3 regions of the Roseateles sp. GW821-FHT09G09 genome follow, and region 1 is predicted to be linked to each of the others. Evidence: predicted binding sites of a transcription regulator. Region 1 holds the regulator's gene; each other region holds the start of a gene.
The links. The regulator LexA, encoded in region 1, represses DNA repair genes until DNA is damaged. The targets are predictions, from matches to a motif close to ACTGTATNNNNATACAGT.

Region 1 (7,875 bases):
TCGCGCACGCGCATGGCGCGCTGCTGGCCGTCGACAACTGCTTCGCCTCCCCCGCGTTGCAGCAGCCGGCGAAGATGGGTGCGGACTTCATCATCCATTCCGGCACCAAGTACCTCGACGGCCAGGGCCGCGTGATCGCGGGCGCGATCTGCGCCTCCGCGAAACACGTCGACGAGGTGTTCACGCCGGTGATGCGGTCGGTGGGCATGTCGCTGTCGCCGTTCAACGCCTGGGTCGTGCTCAAGGGCATGGAGACGCTGTCGGTGCGCATGAAGGCGCAGACCGCCAGCGCCGCGGTGCTGGCCGAATGGCTGGAGGCGCATCCCGCCGTCGAGCGCGTCTACTACCCGGGCCTGAAGTCGCATCCGCAGCACGCGCTGGCGATGCGCCAGCAAGGCGGGCAGGGTGGGGCGGTGGTGTCGTTCATCGTCAAGGGCCGTGCGGACGACAACGGCCGTGCCGTCGCCTTCCACGTGATCGACCGGACGAAGATCTGCTCGATCACCGCCAACCTCGGCGACACCAAGACCACCATCACGCATCCGGCCAGCACCTCGCACGGCCGGCTCACCGAGCCGCAACGCCAGGCGGCCGGCATCACGCAGAGCCTGATCCGCGTCGCGGTCGGCCTGGAAGACATCGAAGACATCAAGGCCGATCTGGCCCGCGGTTTGAATTCCCTATGACGACTCCCTCCACCCCGGTCCGCACCCGCATCGCCCCGTCGCCGACGGGCTTCCTGCACCTCGGCACGGCGCGCACGGCGCTCTTCTCGTGGGCCTATGCGCGCCACCACGGCGGCGAATTCGTGCTGCGCATCGAGGACACCGACGTCGCGCGCTCGACGCAGGATTCGGTCGACCAGATCCTGGCATCGATGAAGTGGCTGGGCCTCGCGTACGACGAAGGTCCGGTCTACCAGATGCAGCGCCTGGCGCGCTATCACGCGGTGATCGAGCAGATGATCGCGACGGGCACCGCCTACCGCTGCTATTGCTCGCCCGAGGAGCTCGCCGCGATGAAGGCGGGTCAGGAGGCGCGCGGCGAGAAGCGTCGCTACGACGGCACGTGGCGTCCGGAAGCGGGCAAGACGCTGCCGGCGATCCCCGCGGGCATCGAGCCGGTGGTGCGTTTCAAGAATCCGGTCGACGGCGACGTGACCTGGGACGACCTCGTCAAGGGACCGATCACGATCAACAACCGCGAGATCGACGACCTCATCCTGCTGCGTCCGGATGGCGTGCCGACCTACAACTTCGCGGTGGTGATCGACGACTGGGACATGAAGATCACCCACGTCTTCCGCGGCGACGAGCACATCAACAACACGCCCTGGCAGATCAACCTCTTCAACGCGCTGGGCGCGTCGCTGCCGTCGTTCGGGCACATCCCGGTGATTTTGGGCGACGACGGCCTGAAGCTGTCCAAGCGCCGCGGCGCGGTCAGCGTGACCGCGTACGAGGAGAACGGCTACCTGCCCGAAGCGATGCTGAACTACCTGTCGCGCCTGGGCTGGAGTCACGGCGATGACGAGCTCTACAGCGTGGCGCAACTGGTGTCCTGGTTCGACGGCTCCCACATTTCCAAGAGCCCCGCGCAATGGGATCCGGCCAAGCTGGAATGGGTCAACGCGCATTACATCAAGCAGGCGGACGATGCGCGCTTGGCGTCGCTGGTCGCTGCCCAACTCGCCAAGCGCGGACTTGCCGCGCCGGAGCGCCTGGAAGCGATGTGCGCGCTGTTCAAGGATCGCTGCGCCACCACGGTGGCCCTGGCGGACTGGCTGGCGATGTATGTGTCGCCGGTGATGCCGACCGAGGCCGATCGCGCCCAGCATCTGACCGATGCGGTGAAGCCGGCCGTGCTGGCCTTCGCCGACAAACTCGAGGCGCTGCCGGTGTGGGACAAGGCAGCCATCAGCGGGGCCATCAAGGAAACCATCGGCGCGCATGGCTTGAAGATGCCGCAATTGGCGATTCCCGTGCGGGTGCTGGCCTGCGGTCGTTCGCAGACCCCGTCGGTGGACGCGGTGCTGGAACTTTTCGACAAAGAAATTTTGTTGAACCGCTTGCGTTCCGTTTAAAACTCGATCTATACTCTCGTTCTCGCTTGAACAGCGCGACGTTCGAAACGAACTTCGAAGCGGCAGACGATGAATCAAAACGGGGAGCGCGAGCTCCCCGATGAAATTCAAGAGCCGAAAAGAAGCCGGGTCGAATCCCCGAAGGGGGTATAGCTCAGCTGGGAGAGCGCTTGCATGGCATGCAAGAGGTCAGCGGTTCGATCCCGCTTACCTCCACCAAACTTCAGTTTGCGTGGCGCGCGGTTCAAGGGAAGAAGGTTCAGTCCCCTTCGTCTAGAGGCCTAGGACACCACCCTTTCACGGTGGCTACAGGGGTTCGAATCCCCTAGGGGACGCCAAGTTTCGAACTTGGTTGCTGACCAGAGATTGAATGAGAAAATCGAAAAATTCTTTGGAATTCGATTTGATCGTTGTCAAAATCAGGTACAGTAACGAAATCGACGCAGCGATGACATCAAGCAATTGATCGAATCAAAGCGACATGAGTTTGATGCGACGGATCGAAAGATCTTGAGTATCTGGAGTGGTAGTTCAGTTGGTTAGAATACCGGCCTGTCACGCCGGGGGTCGCGGGTTCGAGTCCCGTCCACTCCGCCAACACAGTTGAGACTCGGGCGGCGTACCGATTCGATGCGAAAGCATTCGGGGGTATAGCTCAGCTGGGAGAGCGCTTGCATGGCATGCAAGAGGTCAGCGGTTCGATCCCGCTTACCTCCACCAGAGCACCTTCGGGTGGGATGGTTGCAAGGTACACGCGGTTCGAGTCGAGACAGCAAGTCCAGTCCCCTTCGTCTAGAGGCCTAGGACACCACCCTTTCACGGTGGCTACAGGGGTTCGAATCCCCTAGGGGACGCCAAGTTTGACAAGGCTTGGCTGCATCACGGTTCTGCATGGAGCCGATGGCTTGCAGCAGAACTTGTTCGCAAATGATATCGATGCACCCAATAGCGTCGTATCTGGAGTGGTAGTTCAGTTGGTTAGAATACCGGCCTGTCACGCCGGGGGTCGCGGGTTCGAGCCCCGTCCACTCCGCCAGCATTAAAACCCTGTCGATGCAAATCGGCAGGGTTTTTTCTTTTGTGTGTTCGCTGGCGTCGTCCACTGGTTGCGCGACATTTGCTGCGACGGGTCCGAGATCAAAGATCCGGATATTCGCGCTTTCGTTGTGCCGTATAACTCCACCAATCTCGTGGTGGGCCGCCGTTCATGAAATCGACGGCGGCCATATAGGTATCCAGCACGCACGGATCGTGCCGCTGACCGGTCAGTTTGCAGATCCGTTGATACAGCGCAAAGGCATCGGCACCGACGAGATCCGCCGGCTGACGAATCCCCATCCGCTCGAAATCGCGCACCATCGCCGGTCCGATGTTGGGAATCTGCCGAAGCGACGCGCATTCCGCAGCCGAAGCCGCCTTGGTGTGCGTCTTTCGCGCGCTCATGAGGGAATCCTGGCGCTCAGTGGAAGCCGCCGGAGCGGATCAGGCCGACCGCCAGGCCCTCGATCGCAAACTGTTCGTCCGGGCTGACCTCGATCGGCTGGAAGTCGCTGTTTTCAGGCAGCAGGCGAATGCCGTCGGCATGGCGCTGGAAGCGCTTCACGGTGACCTCTTCCCCGATGCGCGCCACGACGACCTGACCGTTGCGAGCCTCGCTGATCTTCTGCACGGCGAGCAGGTCGCCGTCCACGATGCCGATGTCCTTCATGCTCATGCCTTTCACGCGCAGCAGGAAGTCCGGCGCCTTCGAGAACATCGAGGGGTCGACGCTATAGTGCTGTTCGACGTGTTCCTCGGCCAGGATGGGGGCGCCAGCGGCGACCCGGCCCACCAGCGGCAAGGTCAGCTGCGCGAGGCTCGCCAGCGGCAGCGCGAACTGGCTGTGCTCCCGCGCGCGATTGACCTGGCGCAATGCCGTCGATGGCAACCGGATCCCGCGAGCGGTGCCGCCCACCAGTTCGATGACGCCCTTGCGCGCCAAGGCCTGCAGGTGTTCCTCGGCGGCGTTGGCGGACTTGAAGCCCAGTTGCTGCGCGATCTCCGCGCGGGTGGGTGGCGAGCCGGTGCTCTCGATGCTGTCGCGGACCAGATCGAAGATCTGCTGTTGCCGGGCGGTGAGTTTGGGCGGAGTGTCCACGAGCAAGCCTTTGTTCCATTGAGGGGCGGATGTCGAAGACGAGGCGACCCGAGGGTTCGGAGGCCGCCTGAGAATTCATCCAGCATCTGGATTTTTATACAGGAGACGAGAAATTGCAAAGTGCGGCGCAGACCCTCGTGATCATCGGCACCGGCGGGACCATCGCCGGCGCTTCCGGGCGCGCGACGGACAACGTCGGCTACAAGGCCGGCTCGCTGTCGGTGGCGGCGTTGGTGGGCGCGGTGCCGGCGCTGGCGGCCAGGGCGCTCGAGGCTGAGCAACTGGCGCAGCTCGACAGCAAGGACATGGATCACGCGACCTGGGCCCGCCTCGCGCGCCGGGTGCGGGCGCATCTGGATCGCCCCGAGGTGCGCGGCATCGTGATCACGCACGGCACCGACACGCTGGAGGAGACCGCCTACCTGCTGCAGCGCGTGCTCGCGCCCGAGAAGCCGGTCGTCCTGACGGCGGCGATGCGCCCGGCGACGGCCATCCAGGCGGATGGTCCGCAGAACCTGCTCGACGCGGTGGCCGTGGCCGAGGCCGACGACGTGCGCGGTGTCGTCGCGGTCGTTGCGGGGAAGGTGTGGTCGGGCTTGGAGCTGCGCAAGACGCACACCTACCGCCTCGATGCCTTCGAGGCCGGGCCCGACGCCGGGCCGCTGGCCGTGGTGGAGGAGGGGATCGTGCGCCGCTTCCGCGATTGGCCCCAGGGCGAGGCCTTGAGCGCGACCTTGCTGCCCGAGGACGCTTCGCGCTGGCCGTGGGTCGAGGTGCTGGTCAGCCACGGCGGGGCCGACGCGCGCGCCCTGGAGGCCTGGCGTGCCGCGGGGCTCCAGGGGCTGGTGCTGGCCTGCACCGGGAACGGCACGCTGAACCGCGCGCTCGATGCGCCGGTCCAGGCGCTCAAGGACGCCGGCATCCCGGTCTGGCGCACGACGCGATGCGCGCAGGGGCGCATCGTCGGCGCGAGCGACGAACCCGCGGCCGCGCTGTCGCCCTGGGCGGCGCGCATCGAATTGATGCTCACGCTGCTGCGGCCGCGCTGATCCCGTCGCGCATCGCTGATCCCGCATCGGACCAAAGAATCGGGCCAAAGAAAAAGCGCCGGCATTGCCGGCGCTTTTTTCATCGCGAATCCGGATGGGGCCGGATCCGGACGATCAGACGATCGTCAGCGTGACGTCGATGTTGCCGCGGGTGGCGTTGGAGTACGGGCAGACCTCGTGCGCCTCGGCGACCAGCTTCTCCAGCGCGGCGCGGTCCATGCCCGGCACCGAGATCTTCATCGACACGGCGATGCCGAAGGCGCCCGGCTTGTTGGCGTGGGGGCCGATGCCGACTTCGCTGGTGATCGAGACTTCGGCCGGCAGGGCGACCTTGTTGCGGCCCGAGACGGCCTTCATCGCGCCGATGAAGCAGGCGGAGTAGCCCGCGGCGAACAGTTGTTCAGGGTTGGTGCCGGCACCGCCGCCGCCGCCGAGTTCCTTTGGCGTCGACAGGTCGACCTTCAGCGCGCCGTCGGACGACTGCGCGGTGCCTTGACGGCCGCCAGTGGCGGTGGCGGTGGCGGTGTAGAGGGCTTTTTCGATGGCCATGTGAGGCTCCTTGGTGGTGATGGGTGGGGGGTGAACGGACAACTCGGGGTCAGGTCTCGCCATCCTCGTCCGCAGTGACGGGATCGGCGGGATCGCGAGCCAGGTGGGTCAGTACGTTGGCTCGCAATTCATGCAGGCGCTTTGTCAGCGACTCCAGTTCGGCGGGGCCGCAGGCGCTGGCGCAGGCCAGCTGTTCAGGGATGGCGACGGCCTGGTCGCGCAGTGCGCGGCCGGCCGGCGTCAGATGGATCTCGACGCGACGCTCATCGGTCAGCGCACGACGGCGCTCGATGAAACCACTCGACTCGAGGCGCTTGAGCAGCGGCGTGAGCGTGCCGGAGTCCAGGTTCAGCCGTTGCCCCAGTTCAGAGACGCTCGGGCCGTCGGTCTCCCACAGCACCAGCATCGCCAGGTATTGCGGGTAGGTCAGGCCCATCGGAGCCAGCAGCGGCTTGTAGAGCTTCGTCATCGCCAGCGAGGTCGAATAGAGCGCGAAGCACAGCTGAACGTCCAGCTTCAGCCAGTCCGTGCCCGCAGGCACTGGCAGGGCGCGAACCGCGGCCGGGGCGGCGGCGGTGTCCTGCGGATGGAAGCGGGTCGTGTTCGGCATGGGATGAACTATAGCGAGCAATTCAATTGCGCACAATTGAAATGGTCTTTGAGCGTGGTTGACGGGAACTATGGGCGGCGATCGCCGGAAGTTCCAGAATGAAAAACGCCCCGGGGACGTGATCACCGGGGCGTGCTGAAGCGCGGGGCAGAGTCAGCCCGTCGTCTGGATCGCGTCGACCTGTTCGCTGAGTTCGAGCCAACGGAGCTCCGCGGCTTCCACCTCGTCGCCGATGGCCTTCAAGCGCTTTCCGGCGTCGGCGATCTGCGCCGACGTCTGGCCGGCGCCGGAGAGCTGCGCTTCAAGCGCGGCGCGCTCTTCCGACCACGCCTTCATGCGGGTATCGATCTGCTCCATCTCCTTGCGCAGCGGGCGTGTCTGCTCGGACAGTTTCTGGCGGGCCTGTCCGCTGAGCTTGCGGTCTTCCCGCTTGACGGGGGCGGACGGTGCCACCGGCGCGGCAAGCACGGGGGCTGCTGCCACCGCCACGGGGGACGGCGCAGGGGCGGCGGGGGCGGCGCTCGTGGCGCTTGTGGCGCTGCTGGCGCGGGCGCTGCGCAGTGCCTGCTTGGCCTCTTCCTTGGCGAGCTTCGCGGCCTCCTTGGACCGATCGAGCAGCCAGCGCTGGTAGTCGTCCAGGTCGCCGTCGAAGGGCGCGAGCTTGCCGTCGGCCACCAGCCAGAACTCGTCGCAGACCTCGCGCAGCAGGGCACGGTCATGGCTGACCAGCATGACGGTGCCTTCGAACTCGTTGAGCGCCATCGACAGCGCTTCGCGCGTCTGCAGGTCCAGGTGGTTGGTCGGCTCGTCCAGCAGCAGCAGGTTGGGGCGCTGCCAGACCAGCATCGCCAGCACCAGCCGCGCCTTCTCGCCCCCCGACAGGCTGCCCACCTCCTGGTTGACCATGTCCCCGACGAAGCGGAACTGGCCGAGGAAGTCGCGCAGCTCCTGCTCGCGCGCGTTCGGGCTGACCTCCTTGGCCAGCCGGATCATGTGCATCAGCGGGCCTTCGTCGGGCCGCAGCACGTCCATCTCCTGCTGCGCGAAGTAGCCGATCGACAAGCCCTTGCCCTCGGTGATCGTGCCGCCCATCGCGCGCTGCATGCGCGCCACCGTCTTCACGAAGGTCGACTTGCCCTGACCGTTCGCGCCCAGGATGCCGAAGCGCTGGCCGGCGAGCACGGAGCGGTCGATGCCGCGCACGATGACCTTCTCGCCCTCGTCCGTGTCGTAACCCACCGCGACCGTGTCGAACATCAGCATCGGATTGGGCAGGTTCTGCGGCTCGCGGAACTCGAAGCTGAAGTCCGAGGCCGTCAGCACCGGCGCCAGGCGCTCCATGCGTTCCAGCGCCTTCACGCGGCTCTGCGCCTGCTTGGCCTTGCTGGCCTTGGCCTTGAAGCGGTCGATGAACTTCTGCAGGTGCGCCATGCGCTCCTGCTGCTTG
Region 2 (7,875 bases), on a different contig from region 1:
GCCACTAACCGCCGCACGAATGCGGATGAATCGGCAAGAGAATTCTTCCGCTTTACTTCGCGCTTCACCAAATCTTCGAGATATCCAGCACCCTCTCGAAGATGTGTCTCCAAGAAGGCTGCACTCAATCGATTCATCCCGTACCCCTTGCTGAGCAACTCAGCAAAGTAGGCCTCGCATGTAGCGCGCAAAAATGATTCGAGAAACCCACTCAGAAGCACAACACTACCGAGCTGAATCGTATTGTGCTGAGCCAACATGCTACTGTCGCGCATAGCCTGCATAGATTCATTCTGCACCCGCACCATCAACTTCAAGATAGGTCCGGCAGATGCAGAAAACTCGGTATAGGCAGCGCGAATAGATTTACGCATCGCCTCAAGCCAACGCCGCGCTAGCAGACTGGTTTACCAAGCCGACCAGGCGAGCAACTCGCGTCGATATCGCACCCTTTCCGTTCGTTCCCGTTGTGATTGAGGCGCGAAACGCGTGGTCGGAACTAACTAGATTGGCAAGACCGTCTTTCAAGGACGTGGCGATCGCATCGTCAATCTTAGCTGGATCCAAGTATGAAAACGCGATCATCACCGCATCAGAGAGTGGAGCTGATTTCGATTTTTTGTCAGCGTCGTCGGGCCGCACAAAGGCATTCTCGGACCCGAACACTCGTTTCACGGAACTTATAGCCCGGAAAAAGGCTTGGCGATCTGGCTCAAATGTATCCGCATCTGGATTAATATCTGCCTCTTGATTCCTGCCATCGAGATAATGGCCCAGCCACCACTTAAAGCTGCGGCGAATCTTGGAGGGATCTCTGAGCGCGAAGAAGCGAAGGACCAATTCAACATCCTTCATCTGGCTATACAGCGTGTTCGACTTACGCTCTGCGGTACCTTGGGGGATCCCCCACAGTTCACGAAAGACCGACTCGTCGGACAATTTGTGAATCACGCGATTAAATTTTCCTTGAAATACCGCGTTGCGAATTTCCATCGTATTCAATGGAACCCCGCCTGTATTAAGCCGGTCAAACACATCGTATTTAACCTCCGGCGATGACTCGCGAAGCAAGAGAACTGCCGGAATAAAACGTCGCTTTATTGTAGGAGCGAGGCCTTTGTCCTCGAGGTCCGTGAACCTCAGTCCATTGAGTTCCTTCCAGACTTCCAGCTTTTCAAGCGCATAGCTACTACGCAAAAACTCATAGATAGCCGTCAACCGTTGGCGCCCGTCGAGAACAACATATTTGCCGTACCGATCTTCACCTAAAAATACAGGTGGAACAGGCACATTCATAATGATGGATTCGACAAACCTCGATTGCTTCTTGGTGTCCCAGCGATCACGACGCTGAAAATCAGGGCTGAGGCTGATCTGATCCTCCACCATCGCCTTGAGCGTTGATATTGGAAGTTCGATCTTTTGCGGATGAATCTGACGCATCTGCTTTGCATATTTCTTCTCAAGCGCGTCGTCTGCATCTAGCTCAGGTGCGTAGCTGTCGTCCTCCGCGTCTGCATCGTCGACGAAGTCGATTTTGTCGTCAGCCATTGAGAGCCTCTATGTGAATTTAAGTAGAGAAGACAAGTACATCTTCCGTATCTACATTTGAATTGCGATAAACTCTGGATTTCGGATTGGACCAAGCAATTGATGATCTGGCAGCGTGCGCTCGCAGGGATGAAAGAGCGAGCCCTCTCGCCACAAAAAACTCGGTCGCTATCCCGCTCAGATCAATTTTTACATCTTTAAAGTACGAGCTTTGAACAACCACAACTATGTGGCCATTCTGGACAACGGAGGCCAGTTGCGAAAGAGAGAGCAGCAGGTCGCTAAAGTACTTCTCGAAGTACCGCGCATAGTAGGTCGATGCAGCCTTTGTGGGGTGGTTGCGAATCGCTTCAAGCGTCTTCCCGAGAAGCGATTTCGAATCAACCCAAGAGAGATCTAAGTTGGATTTCTCAGTAACAACGGCACCCATAATCTGATGCCGCAATGCCGAAAATCCCGCCTGGTCGGCCTCACCTAACGCCAGCAGCTCGGGAATCGTTGCTACTGCATAGTCGATACGCGTGCAGTATGGCGGTGAAGTAATTGCGAGGTCAAATTTCCCCAAGCCCTTCAAGCCATAACGGGAGTCGCCAACGCTTAGGCAGGGCCACCGAAAATCGTCCGAGCGGTTGCTCGATAGCGCCACGGCAGAGGCTTCCAACCCAGCCACGCTCTTCAAAATGAGTGAGTGGAGTTCTGACCGGCCTATCCGAATTCGCTCACCCTGGTTGCGGGGCCTGCTAAACCAAGAGGGGTTCGTTCCACGCAAAGGGCGAAGCGCCTCACGCAGAACCTCAGCCAGGGCGACAAACGCTGCGCCCGAGAGAGCCAGCAGTTCGTTGTTGTCGAGGCCGGCCGCTACAGCTTGGGCGGCACCAATGAAGCTGGCCCGCAGACAGCGGAGATTTGCGGCGGACTCTGAATCAAACAAGACTGATAGCAGGTCATCGTCCTGCGCCACGCCGCCATGAGCAAAGAAGGTCGGCATGCGCTGGCTGGCAAGGCGATTACACAGTTCGAGCACAAGATCTGCCCGAGCAAGCCGCGCCCACGCTACAGGCAGCATGGCAGGATTGATGTCCACGCCGACGCTTTGAATGCCTCGCCGGGCGCAGACGCTTGTCGTAGTGCCGCTCCCGTTCCACGGGTCGAGAACGCGCGTGGCTGCAGTTGAGAACCCGTCGAGCACGTCTCGCACAAATGTGTCCGAGAACCCCGCGTAGTACTTGTACTTGACTTCTTCTTTGGCGGGTAGCTTTGGTGATCGCATCCGGTTCTATCTACAGCTTTGGCGAAAGCCTCAGAATTCTTGACGGTCAGGAGTATGCCCTGTTCACCCCGGTCCACCCTCAAGTGCCGGTTGCCTGGCGCGCTCGATCGAACGCGCGACGTTGCGCGTCAGCGCTCCGGGAAGGTACGGTCAATTGTGATGACGTCCCAATAGCCTCGGGACTTGGCGCCAAGTCCAGCGGAACGGAAGTCAGTACCCGTCGCGCGGCTTTCACCGCACTTAAGGTACTACTCGGCAGTCCGACTACTGACGCAGCATCGCTCACCATTTCGCTCTCGCTTACAGGCGCCGCCGTGATGCTTGGGCTGGCGACGGCAATTGAACTGATTGCTTCCATCGTCACTGGGAAGAAGACCAATGTTTGACAGTGCCTATGTCGTCGCTCACCTCGCCGTGAACTTCGTGCCTGGCATGCTAGGCGCACGTTGCCGCTTGGCCCAACCTTTTGCTGCAGCGGACGGCTGCACAACCCGCTGAGCGCGAACGTCGAACGACAGCTTCCGGGCCGCAAGTTCAGCAAGTCGAAGGACCGCATCCGCTGCAAAGCCGACCCCCGATATTTTGCTCAACCCCGTTGCAGATCAACGCCTAGGCACAGACACTGGCTGCCCAACTTCTGGGGGTCAGTTCAGTCTTTAATGGACACCATCGTCGTCGGCGGCAATGCGGATCTCAAGACAAGTTCGCCGGACGCTTACTCAGTGACGGCGGTCTTGCGTTCTCAAACTGCCGCACGCACCTCTGCTTGATCGTTCGTGGGCCTGCGTTTCCATATTAGCCTCAACCGGGAGCGAACAAGTCCTGCGCCGTGAAACCCTGCCAGTTAAGAGCCCCTAGTTCCGCGCACTGGGTGCTCGGGGTGGTGACCAGGCTAGCAAGCTGGCGCGCTGGGAACAGACTATTTGCCCATGACAGCCACGGGAAACTTCGGGCTTCCGCGAGTCCAAGAGATTGCAATGGACAGGCGCGCCTTGCTTCCAGCCGGTTGAAGGTGGCCCTCGTCTCGGAAGAACCCAAGGTAGGCGTCCAGAAAGCCGCGTTCGAAATCGGTGGGTACGCTCGCGCATGCGATGTCCACATGGAATGCGCCGTCGAACTTACGGTCGACCGCCTCGTCGATCTGCACGTAGGGCCCCTTGCAGGTCTCGCCCAGTAACCGGCCCAGCTCCAGCGCGGCACGGCGCACGGCTCGATTGGGATCGTCATCCTCGACCCGCACTCGGTAGCCATGCTTGCCCTTGACTGCGGATTGCGATTGCTCGACTTCGACGGCGGTGTCGGCGGCGGGCTCAAAGATGTCTGACGACAGCGGCTGGCCCGGTGCCCAGACCAGAACGGCGTTGTCGCCCAGCAGTGTCTTGCGCTTAAGCGACAAGTAATTCTGCCCAGCCAGGAAGCCGCCATGGATGGATGTGGCCCAGGCGCTGGACCAATGCAGGGTCTGCACCGCAGCGCTACTGCTTCCCACCAGTGGCACGCCTAACAGGGTGTGGCGGTCGCGTGCATGATCGTGTTCGATGGACACGTAGGCGTGCTGCGGATCGTGCCAGAGCAGCATCTGGACCTCATTAGCGTCCAGCGGGGTTTCGAAGCTGTGTAGCGGGTGAAGGGTGTCCGGCGACGAGGGGCTCCAGCGCTGCAGACCTCCGGCATCCGCCAGCAGGACGTCGCCGTTCTCCATCGGACACAGGGCGAAGATCGCGTCGGCAACGCGCAGCGCGGCGATCACCGACATCCGATCTAGATCGAACACCTGATAGACCGGCGCTTCGCCATCCGTGCGAAGAAATGCCCATAGCCCGGCGAAGTGCGCCAGATGCTGAATGCCCGCGCCTTGACCCTGTAGGGCGAAGCTGGCGATCAACTCGCCCTGCGGGCTGTGAATCTGGGCCGTCTCGTCTTCTGTGAAGACCATGGCTTGGCTGGCGAAGTGCCGCGGACCGCCGAGGTAGGGCACGGTTGCGAGGGGCTGGCCGTCCCAGTTGCGGACGATGCCGACCGGCGTTCCGTTCGAATCGTCGGCGAGCCACACGCCATAGCTCGCGGCCCCGCCCAACAGGCAGTCATCGCTGCTCCACTGCCGTCCTCCATGGTCAACGGTGGTGGGGGCATCGCCATAGGGTACGTGGGCACTGACCCCCGGCCCCTTGAACATCAGATAGGTGGGCTCAGGGGGCATCAGGCGCGCGTAGCCATTTGCCACCATGACGGAGGACTCTTCAGTTCCGATGGACAGGGCATCGCCCCGTTGTTCGAAGCTGAAGCTGCCGACGATGTTGACCAGCATGGACGGGTTCCTCCGTGTTGTTGTTCGGCTTGGCGTATTGGCGCGCCACGCATTCTGGCTTGAGTGCAGCCCAGATCTTCGGGCGACAAGATCGGAGGACGCGCTGTTCTCGCACTGTCCTGCAAGCGCGTGGCTGGAAGTTCGGACATTCAGTTGCTCTGATAATCAACCGAGCGAAATCCCTCCTCACCTGCATCGCGTGCTCGCGGAGCATTCACTTCACAGACTTATGCGAAGGTGCTTCCGCCGCCTACGGGCCTCGAGCTTTGGCTTGTTTCGCTAGTCCGACATGCTCGTCAGCTCGCCGTCAACAAGGGAGCATCGCCTAGAGACCCGAGAGGGACCAGTGCCCTCGGGGTGGCCGCCAATCAGCGGTGCGCTTTCGTGATCGACCGGACACATAGGCGGACTCGATCAGCCGTATTGCAACCGAAACTGGACATCGGCTGGGTGTGCATATACTGTATGTCCATACAGTCTTTTTGCTGCTGAACGATGTCACCCGCCGCGCCCGGGTTGGCGGGAGCGTCGCCTCTTGTCAGCCTGACCTCACCCAGTCAGAACGGAATCTCTGATGCTGAGGCAAAGGTTCATGAACCCTTGCCGGCCGCAGTGGAAGCAGCGCTGTGGCGAGGGAATCAGCTCGGAGGCTTGGTCGCTGACATAGAGCCCACGGGTTTTGCGCAGCTGGATGCCGCCTTGCCCGGTGGGGGCTGGCCTTGCGCAGCGCTAACCGAGGTGTTGGTCAGTCAATTTTCCGTTGTGGAACTCCGTCTGCTCGTGTCGATGATGGCGGCCATCACGCAGCGAGGGCGTACTGTGGCCCTGGTCGGCCCTACGCTATGGCCGCATATGCCCGGCCTTCGCCACCATGGTGTGGACGATCGCCATCTGGTCTGGGTGGATGTCGATGCCCCGAAGGATCGCTTGTGGTCGACCGAACAACTGGTGAAGGCCGGCAGCTGCGGAGCAGTCATCGCCTGGCTGCCGCTGGTGCGTGCAGAGCAGGTCCGACGGCTGCAGGTGCTCGCTGCGCGCTGCACAGGCCCAGTCTTCCTCTGCCGGCCAGAGTCGGCGGCACGGGATTCTTCTGCTGCGCCGCTGCGCGTCGTGGTGCGGGTGGAGACCGACTGGCAGATCGCCGTCCAAGTGCTCAAGCGCAAGGGCTCTCCGGTGGAGGGGCAACTCAAGTTGCCGTCCATGCCCGGCGGCTTGAACAAGATCATGACCCCGAGGCTGCGCTACCCGAGTCGCCTCGTTTCCGTCGAGCCAAGCCATGCTGTGGACAGCCCTGTTGCTGCCGCCGTGCGCCAGCCAGAACCCGTCCTCGAGCCTTCCCAGTCCTGACGCACTTCGAGCAGTGGCCGTCTGGGCGTTGCAGTTCACGCCCCGCGTCGCCGTCTCCGAAGATGCCGTCTTGATGGAGGTCGAGGCCAGCACGCGCCTATTCGGCGGCAAGCGCGCCTTGCGCGACCGTGTCGTGGCTGAAGCTGAGGAGCTTGGAGTTCTACAGGTCGCGTGGGCGGCCACCAGCTTGGGAGCGCACGCCTTGGCTCGATCGCGCATCGAGAACGGCTTCAAAAGGCCGCTTGAAGAAATGCTCGACGCCCTGCGCATGGAGTGCCTCACCGCAGTTCGACCGCATTCGACGACTCTCGCGCAGACCGGCTGCCGGACCCTGGGCGACGTTCGTGCGCTGCCACGCGGCGGCCTGAGTCGGCGGTTCGACAAGGAGCTTTTGCAGGCGCTCGACCGAGCCTATGGCCACGCGCCGGAGTTGCACGTTTGGGAGGTGCTGCCCGACACCTTTAATGCGAAGCTCGAGTTGCCTTTCCGCGTGGAGCATGCGCCAGCGCTCTTGCAAGGCGCGCGACGGCTGCTTGTACAGATGTGCGGATGGCTCGCAGCGCGCCACGCCGGCGTTACCGGTTTCACCCTGCGCTGGTGGCACGACGCCATGCGGTCGAAGGACGCAGGCGAAGGCGGTTCACTGAGCGTAGGCACTGCCGATCCGAACCGTGATGTCGAACACCTGTGCAGGCTTCTGGCAGAAAACCTGACCAAGGTCGAACTGCTGGCGCCGGCGGGCGACCTGGCGCTCATCGCCGACCAGGTCCACGACCTAGCCGGCAGCAGCGGCTCACTGCTGCCCGACACGGTGCAGGACGGAGAGTCGCTCCACCTTGTGCTCGAACGAATGGCAGCCAGGCTCGGACCGGACAAGGTGAAACGCTGCGTCACACGCGAGGACCATCGCCAGGAATGGATGGGGCACTGGCAGCCCGCGGTAGCGCCGCAGCCGCGCAAGCTCAAAGCGAGCACGCCACTGCCTCAGCCCACCTGGGTGCTGCCTGAGCCGCTGAAGTTGGCCGTACGCAAGAACCGCCCGGTGTATCAGGGCGAGTTGCAGCTCCTTGCTGGGCCGCAGTGCGTCGAGGCCGGCTGGTGGGATCGCGACGAGACGACCGACCAAGGTCGACTTGTCGTGCGTGACTATTGGCTGGCCGAGTCCAAGCACGCCGGGCTACTCTGGATCTTCCAGGCGAAGTTGGACGACGGCACTGCGTGGTTCCTTCACGGCGTGTTCGGCTGAGGGCACGCATGAGTATTGACCCAGCTTCCACGGGCACTGCCGCGATCCTTCGGGATCGTCCCGAGCATCGCCGTACTAAGCGGTCTGCACTACCGCGGTGGCGATGAAATGGCCTGGGTGCTGAGCATCGGTCATCGGCCACCGGTGGACTGT
Region 3 (7,875 bases), on a different contig from region 1:
TGAGGCTGCAGGCCAGCACGACCAGCGTGAACCGGCCCTCGTCTTCCGGGTCCGGGTCCGGGCCGGGTTCAATGAGGAACTGGCTCCCCACCAGCAGCGTCATCCCATGCTGCTTCGCGGCCACGTGCGCACGCACCATGCCGGCCATGCTGCATTCGTCGGTGACCGCGAGCGCGGCGTAGCCGAGCTCCTTGGCGCGCTCGACCAGTTCCTCCGGCCAGCTCGCGCCCTTCAGGAAACTGAAGTTGCTGAGGCAGCGCAGCTCGGCGTAAGCGGGGAGCGCCGAGCCCTCCGGGGCGGCGGCATCAGGCATACATCCCGTGGAGGTACCACGCCTCGACGGCAGGCTTGTCGTCGCCCTCGTTCCCCACCGCGGTCAACCGTTGCTGATAGACGGCGAGGACGCCGGCGTTCTCGTTGACGGCGATCCAGTAGTCGCGGGTGACCTGGCGATGATGTTGCTCCTGCTGGTCCGTGGCGGGTACGCGGTCCCACCAGCCGCCTTCGACGCGGTCCGGGCCGATCAGCAGGGTCAGCGGGCCCTGGTAATGCGGCCGGTGGTCGCGCACCGCCAGCCGCAGCGGCGGATCGAGCAGGAAGGCGGGTTCCGGGACGTCCGGCGCGCGCACCGCCGCGTGACGGCCCCGGTGGCCCTGGCGACGCGACGGGGTCCGGCCGTCGCCGCAGGTCCGCCAGCGCGTCATCCATTCGGGCCGGTGATCGTCGGCGAGCACGGGCTGCAGCACGCGCTCCGGCCCGAGCCGCGCGGCGATGCGCTCCAGCGTCAGGTAGAGCGTCTCGCCGGTGCGCACGACGTCGGGGAGCAGGGAGCCGCTGTCCTCGACCAGCGCCTGCACGCCGACCGCTTCCAGCCTCAACTCGCCGACCGGCGCCAGCAGCTGGGTCTTGGCCAGGTGCTCGGCCATCAGCCGGCAGAAGTGTTCGAGCTCGCGGATCGGTTCGGCCGTGCGCACCGTGAGGCAACCGCCTTCGCCGGCGTCCTTGGCGCGCATCGAGTCGTGCACCCAGTGCAGCGTGACGCCGGTGGCGCCGGCGTGGCGCGCGGCCAGCCAGCCGCACAGCCGCATCAGCAGCGGGCGCACGCCCAGCAGCAACGCGGGCGCGTGGTCCTCGCGGCTGGGCAGTTCGACACGGGCGTGAAAATCCTCGGGCAGGGCGACCCAGGCGTGCGCCTCGGGCCGCAGCCCGTAGGCCTGGTCCAGCATCGTCAGCAGCGCCGCGCCGAAGCGCCGGCTGATGCCGCCGCGCGGCAGCGCCCGCAACTGGCCCAGCGTGTTGATGCCGGCGCGGCTCAGCGGCTCGGCGTGTTCCGCGCCGGCGCTGAGCGTCTGCAGCGGCAGCGGGTCCAGCACCGCCTGCAGCAGGCGTCCACCGAGGTCGAGCACGCCGCAACGCGCCAGCACCAGCGCGGCCGTGGCCGACGGCGCCCAGCCGATGCCGACGGCGCCCAGGTCGGGCGCCTCGTCGCTCAGGCGCGCCTTCAACGCGGGCAGGCCCCGGAACAGGCGCAGGCTGGCCTCGACCTCCATCACCACGGCGTCCTCCATCAAGGCCACGCGCGGCGTGAACTGCAGGCACCACACCGCGAGCCCCGCCTGCGTCTCCGCGCAGACCCCCCAGGGATGCGGCGGCGGCGCGGTCGCCGGGTCCTCAAACGGCGCCGGCGGACGAGGCGGCAGGATCAGCGCGACCCACAACATGGGAGAACTCCGGGAACAGGGCGAGCGCGACGGGCTCGCGCGGGGACAGGGCAGCGGCGTCGGCGGACGCGTCGGCCTCCACGACCGGGGCCCAAACCGACGCAGGGCCCGACGCAGGGGCCGGCGCAGGGGCCGGCACGGGCACCGGGGCGACCGGGCGCATCGTGCTGGGCTGCATGACGCGCGGCGTCAGCACGCGCTCGAGCCCGCCGGGGATCGAGGCCAGCCGCAGCGGGGTCTCGTGCGCGGGGCCCTTGCGCTTGAGGATCTGGACGTCCAGGGCCCAGTCGACGGCGATCGTCGCCAGCACGCGCAGCGGGGCCGGTGACGGGTCATGGCGCGCCGACAACGGCCGGAACAGGAACACCGGCCCTTCGAACGACTGCGCCAGCACCTGCAGCCGCCGCAACTGCTCGGGCGCGGCCTGCGGCATCCAGGCCAGCACCGCGCCGGCGGCGTTGGACTTGATCAGTTGTTCGGCGCACCAGAGCCGCTCGGACGGCGCGCGGGCATCGATCCAGACGAGGTGCCGCTCGTCCAGCCCCAGGTGCATCAGTCCGGGCAGGTGAGGGCGCTTGGGCGGTCCGACCATCGCCACCGCGGCGCCGTCAGCGACGACGCGTCGCAACGCCGGTCCCGCCAGCCGCCATTCGGCCAGCGAGAACTGCGGCAGCAGCACTTCGGTCAGCTGGCGCCCGGGCCAGCCGCCGCCCGGCAGTTCGGCATCGAGCGCGTCGAAGCCGCTCGGCCAGACGGTGTCGGTGCCGCGCCCCAGTTCGTCGCCACGCCAGAGCGCGTCGGCCACGGCCGGCGGGAGCGGTAGCGGGAGCGGGACAAGGGGGGTGGAGAGGGGAGACATGGTGGTCGTCGTCGGAGACAGAAACGCCGGTCGAGCAACCGGCGTTGAGTGACTGTATGTGCATACAGTATAGGGCGACGACGCTCCCCGTCCAGGGCTGTTTCAAGCCAGGTGGGCGGAATCTCCGGACTGGCCTCTCGGCAACGGGGCGGCTGCGGGCGAAGCGGGGAAAGTCAGGACGAATCGCGTCCCTCCCCGGCCCGGCGCCTCCAGGCTGACGGTCCAGCCCAGGTGCTCGGCGACGCGCTTGACGATCGCCAGGCCCAGGCCCGCGCTGCCGGCACCGGCCGGGTCGACCTGCATGAAGCGGTCGAAGATCCGGTCGCGCACGGCCGGCGGGATGCCGATGCCGGTGTCCTCGATGACCACGCGGCCGGCCTCGAGCCGGATGTCAACGCGACCCTCGTCGGTGAACTGGCAGGCGTTGCGGATCAGGTTGCCCAGCGCGATGGCCGCGAGCTCGGGCCGCGCGGGCACTTCCAGGCCGGCGTCGGCGGGCGCGGCGTGCAGCGTCATCTCGACCGCCTTGCCCTTGAGCAGCGGCCGGCAGCGCTCCATCTCCTGGCGCAGCAGCGGCAGCAGCGCGGTCGGCGGCGCGCCGATGCTGGCCGGGTCGCGCGACAGCAGCAGCATCGCGACGACGCGCTCGCTGGTGTCGGCCGCAGTGCGCCGGATGCGCTCGGCCAGCTCGACCATGTCGTCGCGGCCGTGCAGGCGCGCCTTCAGGATCTCCGCGGCGCCCAGCATGACCGCCAGCGGCGTGCGCAGCTCATGGCTGACGTCGCCGGTGAACCAGCGCTCGCGGTCCAGGTAGCGCTGCTGGGCCTCGGTCTTGGCCGCGAACGCGCGCGACAGCACGCCCAGTTCGTCGGTGGAGTCCAGCAGCGGGTATTCGCGCGGCGCGGCGTCGGTCTCGACCGCGCGGGCCAGCGCGGTCACCGGCGCGACGATGCGGCTCGCGGTCAGCTGCGCCAGGAACAGCGCCAGGCCCAGGCAGCACACGAAGGCCAGACCGAGCAGGCCGTAGACGCCGGCCTCGATCTTGGCGAAGTCCTCGTCGCGGTCGGTCAGCACGAAGACCGTCCCGAGGTCGTCGCGGACCAGCGCGGTGAAGGTGGCGTCTTCCTGCGGCAGCGTGTACTTGCCCGGCGGCTTGCCGCGCAGCGCCGGCGGGATCGCATCGCCCTTGTAGAGCGTGACGCTGGGCGGCAGGTCGGCTTCCAGGCCCTGCTTCTCGCGGGCGATGAGCTCGTCGGCGGTGCGGTCCAGGCGCTGGTCGACGAGGCGGTCCTCGATGCTGGAGGCGATGCGCACCGCGGCGACCGCGAAGGCGCCGCAGACCAGCAGCGTCAGCAGCAGGAAGGCGGCGGCCACGCGCGTGCGCAGCGTGGTGGGCGCGGCCTTCGTGCGGCCGGCGCCGCGGGGGGGGTCGCGTGGGGGGGCGCGTTGGATGTCGCGTGGATCGCCGAGACCGTGCCGCGGCTCATCCCGCATCGGGCGACACCAGCCGGTAGCCGATGCCCGGGTGGGTCTTCAGCAGCGGGACGGGGAAGGGCTTGTCCAGCGCCGCGCGCAGCGCGTGGATGTGGGTGCGCAGCGCGTCGCTGTCGGGCGGGTCGTTGCCCCAGACCTCGCGCTCGAGGTCTTCGCGGCGGACCAGCTTGGGCGCCTCGCGCAGCAGCGCGGACAGCAGCTTGTAGCCGGTGGGCGTCAGCTGCAGCGGCTTGCCGGCGCGGGTGGCCTCCAGCGTGTCGGGGTCGAAGTTGACGTCCGCGTAGCTGACCGCCGAGCTGAGGTTCAGGCCGTGCGAGCGCCGCATCAGCGCCTTGAGCCGGATCTCCAGCTCGACCAGCGAGAAGGGCTTGACGAGGTAGTCGTCGGCGCCGCTCTCGAAGCCGGTGACCTTGTCGGCGATGGTGTCGCGGGCGGTCAGCATGAGGATGGGGGTGGGGCGCCTGAAGTCCTTGCGCAGGCGCCGGGCGACGTCCAGGCCGTCCAGGCCGGGCAGGGTCAGGTCCAGCACGATCGCGTCGTAGGAGCCGGCGGCGGCTTGCGCCAGGCCGCCCAGGCCGTTGCGGGCCACGTCCAGCGCGTAGCCCATCGGCTCGAGGTAGGCGAACAGGTTGGCGACGATGTCCGGGTTGTCTTCGATGACCAGCAGCTTCATCACGTGGCTCTCGTTCCTGCGGCGCCGTGCGCCGCGTCGTCCTGGGGGACGGGTCCTGGAGGGAAGGAGTTCCCCCCGTCGGGGCCCGCGGATGTGAGGAATGCTATGCGAGCGAGGCCCTCCCGACCTGTCCGCGGGCTGTCGGCAGGGCCCCTGTGAGGGGCATCGCCCGGGATTGGGGCGAACAGCGGGCCATTACCGGGCCATCGCCGGGTGATCAACGGGTGATCAACGGGTGATCAACGGGTGATCAACGGGCGATTGGCGCGCACGGAGTTCAAAGCTTCTGCGGTTCCTTGCGCTTCGTCACGTTTCGTGACGCAAGTCCGGGCCTGTCACCGACCGCTCGGTCGACGCTGCACTTGAAATCCGGCTTTGGCGCATAATTTGCGGGTTAACCCTATGCTTGCGCCCTTCATCTCCATCCCCGCCGTCGAGCGGCTCACCGCGACCCGCCGGCTGAGCTTGCGTCCGCCTGCCGCAGCGGATGCCCGCAGCTTCCGCGACCTGCTGACCGATCCCGCGAACCGACGGTTCGACGCGGGCGGCCCGGCCGCGTCCGAGCGGCTGGAGCACTGGCGCGCGCTGTGGACGCGCGACGGGCTGGGACCGTGGGCGGTGGCGCTGAGGGAGCAGCCCTCGCTGGGCGCGATCGGATTCGGCGGACTGAGCCGGGGCCGCATCTGCGGCGTACCGGCGCTGCTGCTGGAGTTCCACTTCCTGTCCGATCACTGGGGCCGGGGTTACGCGGCGGAGATGGCGACGGCGGCGCTGGCGCTGGCCTTCGACAGCCTGCATGCGACGTCGGTGCACGCGCTGCTGGCGCCGGGCAACACGGCGGCGCGCAAGACGCTGGAACGGGTCGGCCTGCGCTTGACCGGCTCCGTCGCCGACTGCCCGGGCGAGGCCGCCAGCCTGCTCTACGAGATCAACGCCGGGCAGTACGCGGCCCTGCCGCAAGAGCCGCCGGAAGCGACGCCGTTCGGGGCGTGATCGGGCGCGCCGCGGCGCGTGCCAGGTGTTGCCTTCCACCCCTTTGGGTGGTTCGGCCTACTCGCATGTTTGACACCTGCACGAAGCTGCACATCTTTCGGTCATGGAAGCAAGTCCGAGTGGCGGATGCAATGAGATCGTCCCATTGACCTGAGTCATGGGACGAAGACGGTCATGTCGATCGCGCTTCTCAACTCAACGAGAGACTTCAATGACGACTTTCCATGCGTCCACATCCCTTGAAACGCCATCCAGCAACGCAGCTGCGCTGGCGGAAGGCATGCAGCCATTGACTGCGGAGGAGATGGATCAGGTTCATGGCGGCTTCGGACCCGCAGGCGCTGTCGCAGGTGCGGTTGGCGCAGGCGTGGGCACCTATCTGACTGGAGGAAACGCTGGCCAGATCGCTGCATCCGCTCTCTTCGGGGGCGTTGCGGGCTTCTTCGGTGGCGTGGGCCTGTACGCGAGCTCGGCGGCAGTCGCCGCGATGGGGGCGTACGCGACAAGTGGTTCGCACGCCTTCTCGAAGCGTTGATGGATCGATGAACGGCCGGGGCGTTCAACCACGCCCCGGCTCTTCCCTCTTCCTTCAACGCCCACCATGAAAAACTTCGACATCCAGTTCTTCTTCAACTCGATCGTCTTCATCTTCGTGATGACGCGTCATGCGGACTTCCTGGCTTCAGCAGGGGGCCGTCTTCAATTGATCGGATTCCTGGCGATCGTCTTCGGTCTCAACGCCGCTCTCAACCTGGACCGGTTTTCTCTGGCCGAAGCCGTGCTGAGGGCAACAGGCAACGCGGCGATCATCGCGGCGTGTGTGTTCGGGCTGGCGTTCTACAACGGGCGACGTCGCGCGAAGGAGGATGCCGAGAGGTCGTCGGGCGATGCCGGCGCTACTGCTGCGGATAGACCCGCAGCCCCGCCAGGTCGAGCACCCGGAGTCCGCCGTACTCCACGGCGATGAGGCGTTGCTCCTGCAGGTGGCGCAGGGCCTCGTTGACGCGCTGGCGCGAGAGTCCCACCAGGTGCCCCAACTCCTGCTGCGTGATGCGCAGCAGCCCGTTCACGCCGGGGTAGAGCTGCGGGTGGAACAGCGCCGCCAGGTTGCGCGCCACGCGCAGGTCGGGGTCGCTCTGGCGGTCGATCTCGCGCGCGGCGATGAACTGTCCCAGGCGCTCGTTGAGCTGGTTGAGCACATAGCGGTTGAACGCGAGGCTGGTCCCCAGCAACTCGTGGAAACTCTCCAGCGGCAAGCCCGCGACCACGCTGCGCCGCAGCGCCTGGATGTTGTAGCGGTAGGCCTCCCGCTTGAGCAGCGTGCCTTCGCCGAACCAGCCCCCCGGCGGCACCCCCGTGAAGGTGACCTGCCGCGCCGCCGCATCGTCGTTGCTCATCTTCAGCAGACCGTCGATGACACCGAACCAGTAGTTGGCCTCGCGCCCGATGCGGCAGATCCGCTCGCCGACCTCGACCTCCGCCACCTGGATGCTGGAAGCGACGCGCTCGCGCAACTCGGGCTCGATCGCCTTCAGCCAGGGAATGGCGCCCATCTCCTGCGCGCTCGCAGCCCGTGCGCGCAACCGGATCGGCTGCGTCGGCACGGCCCCGGCGTGGGGCGGCTGCAGGGCCGCGGGCGGGGGGGAGCCCGGCGCGGCGTGGACAACGGTGTCGGTGGTCGGGGCCATCCCCCGTTCATCGCGCCTGTGCATGACACGAACCTGACGCGATGCCCTGGGGGAAACACGGAGCAGGAACCCGTGTGACAACCTCGCCCACTAGCGCAGCTTCCTACTTTTTGACGTGTGACGCGATGTTTTCTCCAGTAACGACGATGCATTCTTTTCCAATGGCTGCTTGCCCCACCATCCCGGTCAGCTGCTGGACGCCGGAGGACCAGCTTGCAAAGGATCAGTACAACGCCGAGGTCCGCTCGCAGTTGAATGAACTGACCACGCAGACTGAAACGCTGCTCGATCGGCACGCCACGAAGCTGCTCGCGTCCCCCGCGGAACTCCGGCTCGCGATCAAGGAGCAGGCCCACCACCTGCGAACGATCAAGGAGACGGTCGACCGTCTCATGAAGGGGGGGCATGGCGGTCTCAAGTTCTTCTTGGCCAGGGCCGGGGTATTGC

Region 2: a site for LexA is predicted at 5,590-5,607, ahead of imuA (translesion DNA synthesis-associated protein ImuA). Genes of this name have one in related genera too.
Region 3: a site for LexA is predicted at 2,632-2,649, ahead of imuA (translesion DNA synthesis-associated protein ImuA). Genes of this name have one in related genera too.

What each region holds. Positions count from the first base shown of each region.
Region 1 is NZ_JBWKOG010000010.1:180,459-188,333, reverse strand. It holds gene AC07O8_RS24245 (O-succinylhomoserine sulfhydrylase) at 1-686, shown strand, start outside; gene gltX (glutamate--tRNA ligase) at 683-2,083, shown strand; tRNA gene AC07O8_RS24235 (tRNA-Ala) at 2,227-2,302, shown strand; tRNA gene AC07O8_RS24230 (tRNA-Glu) at 2,346-2,421, shown strand; tRNA gene AC07O8_RS24225 (tRNA-Asp) at 2,604-2,680, shown strand; tRNA gene AC07O8_RS24220 (tRNA-Ala) at 2,728-2,803, shown strand; tRNA gene AC07O8_RS24215 (tRNA-Glu) at 2,865-2,940, shown strand; tRNA gene AC07O8_RS24210 (tRNA-Asp) at 3,043-3,119, shown strand; gene AC07O8_RS24205 (helix-hairpin-helix domain-containing protein) at 3,221-3,526, opposite strand; gene lexA (transcriptional repressor LexA) at 3,543-4,220, opposite strand; gene AC07O8_RS24195 (asparaginase) at 4,334-5,269, shown strand; gene AC07O8_RS24190 (organic hydroperoxide resistance protein) at 5,384-5,818, opposite strand; gene AC07O8_RS24185 (MarR family winged helix-turn-helix transcriptional regulator) at 5,868-6,428, opposite strand; gene AC07O8_RS24180 (ATP-binding cassette domain-containing protein) at 6,582-7,875, opposite strand, start outside.
Region 2 is NZ_JBWKOG010000003.1:439,298-447,172, reverse strand. It holds gene AC07O8_RS10470 (HEPN domain-containing protein) at 1-374, opposite strand, end outside; gene AC07O8_RS10465 (GmrSD restriction endonuclease domain-containing protein) at 379-1,551, opposite strand; gene AC07O8_RS10460 (hypothetical protein) at 1,571-2,635, opposite strand; gene AC07O8_RS10455 (hypothetical protein) at 2,809-3,207, shown strand; gene AC07O8_RS10450 (hypothetical protein) at 3,741-5,129, opposite strand; gene imuA (translesion DNA synthesis-associated protein ImuA) at 5,742-6,476, shown strand; gene AC07O8_RS10440 (Y-family DNA polymerase) at 6,406-7,722, shown strand; gene AC07O8_RS10435 (hypothetical protein) at 7,831-7,875, shown strand, end outside.
Region 3 is NZ_JBWKOG010000002.1:6,601-14,475, forward strand. It holds gene AC07O8_RS04885 (error-prone DNA polymerase) at 1-313, opposite strand, end outside; gene AC07O8_RS04890 (Y-family DNA polymerase) at 306-1,721, opposite strand; gene imuA (translesion DNA synthesis-associated protein ImuA) at 1,672-2,526, opposite strand; gene AC07O8_RS04900 (sensor histidine kinase) at 2,683-4,074, opposite strand; gene AC07O8_RS04905 (response regulator transcription factor) at 4,064-4,747, opposite strand; gene AC07O8_RS04910 (GNAT family N-acetyltransferase) at 5,150-5,740, shown strand; gene AC07O8_RS04915 (hypothetical protein) at 5,952-6,275, shown strand; gene AC07O8_RS04920 (hypothetical protein) at 6,342-6,707, shown strand; gene AC07O8_RS04925 (Crp/Fnr family transcriptional regulator) at 6,637-7,293, opposite strand; gene AC07O8_RS04930 (hypothetical protein) at 7,575-7,875, shown strand, end outside.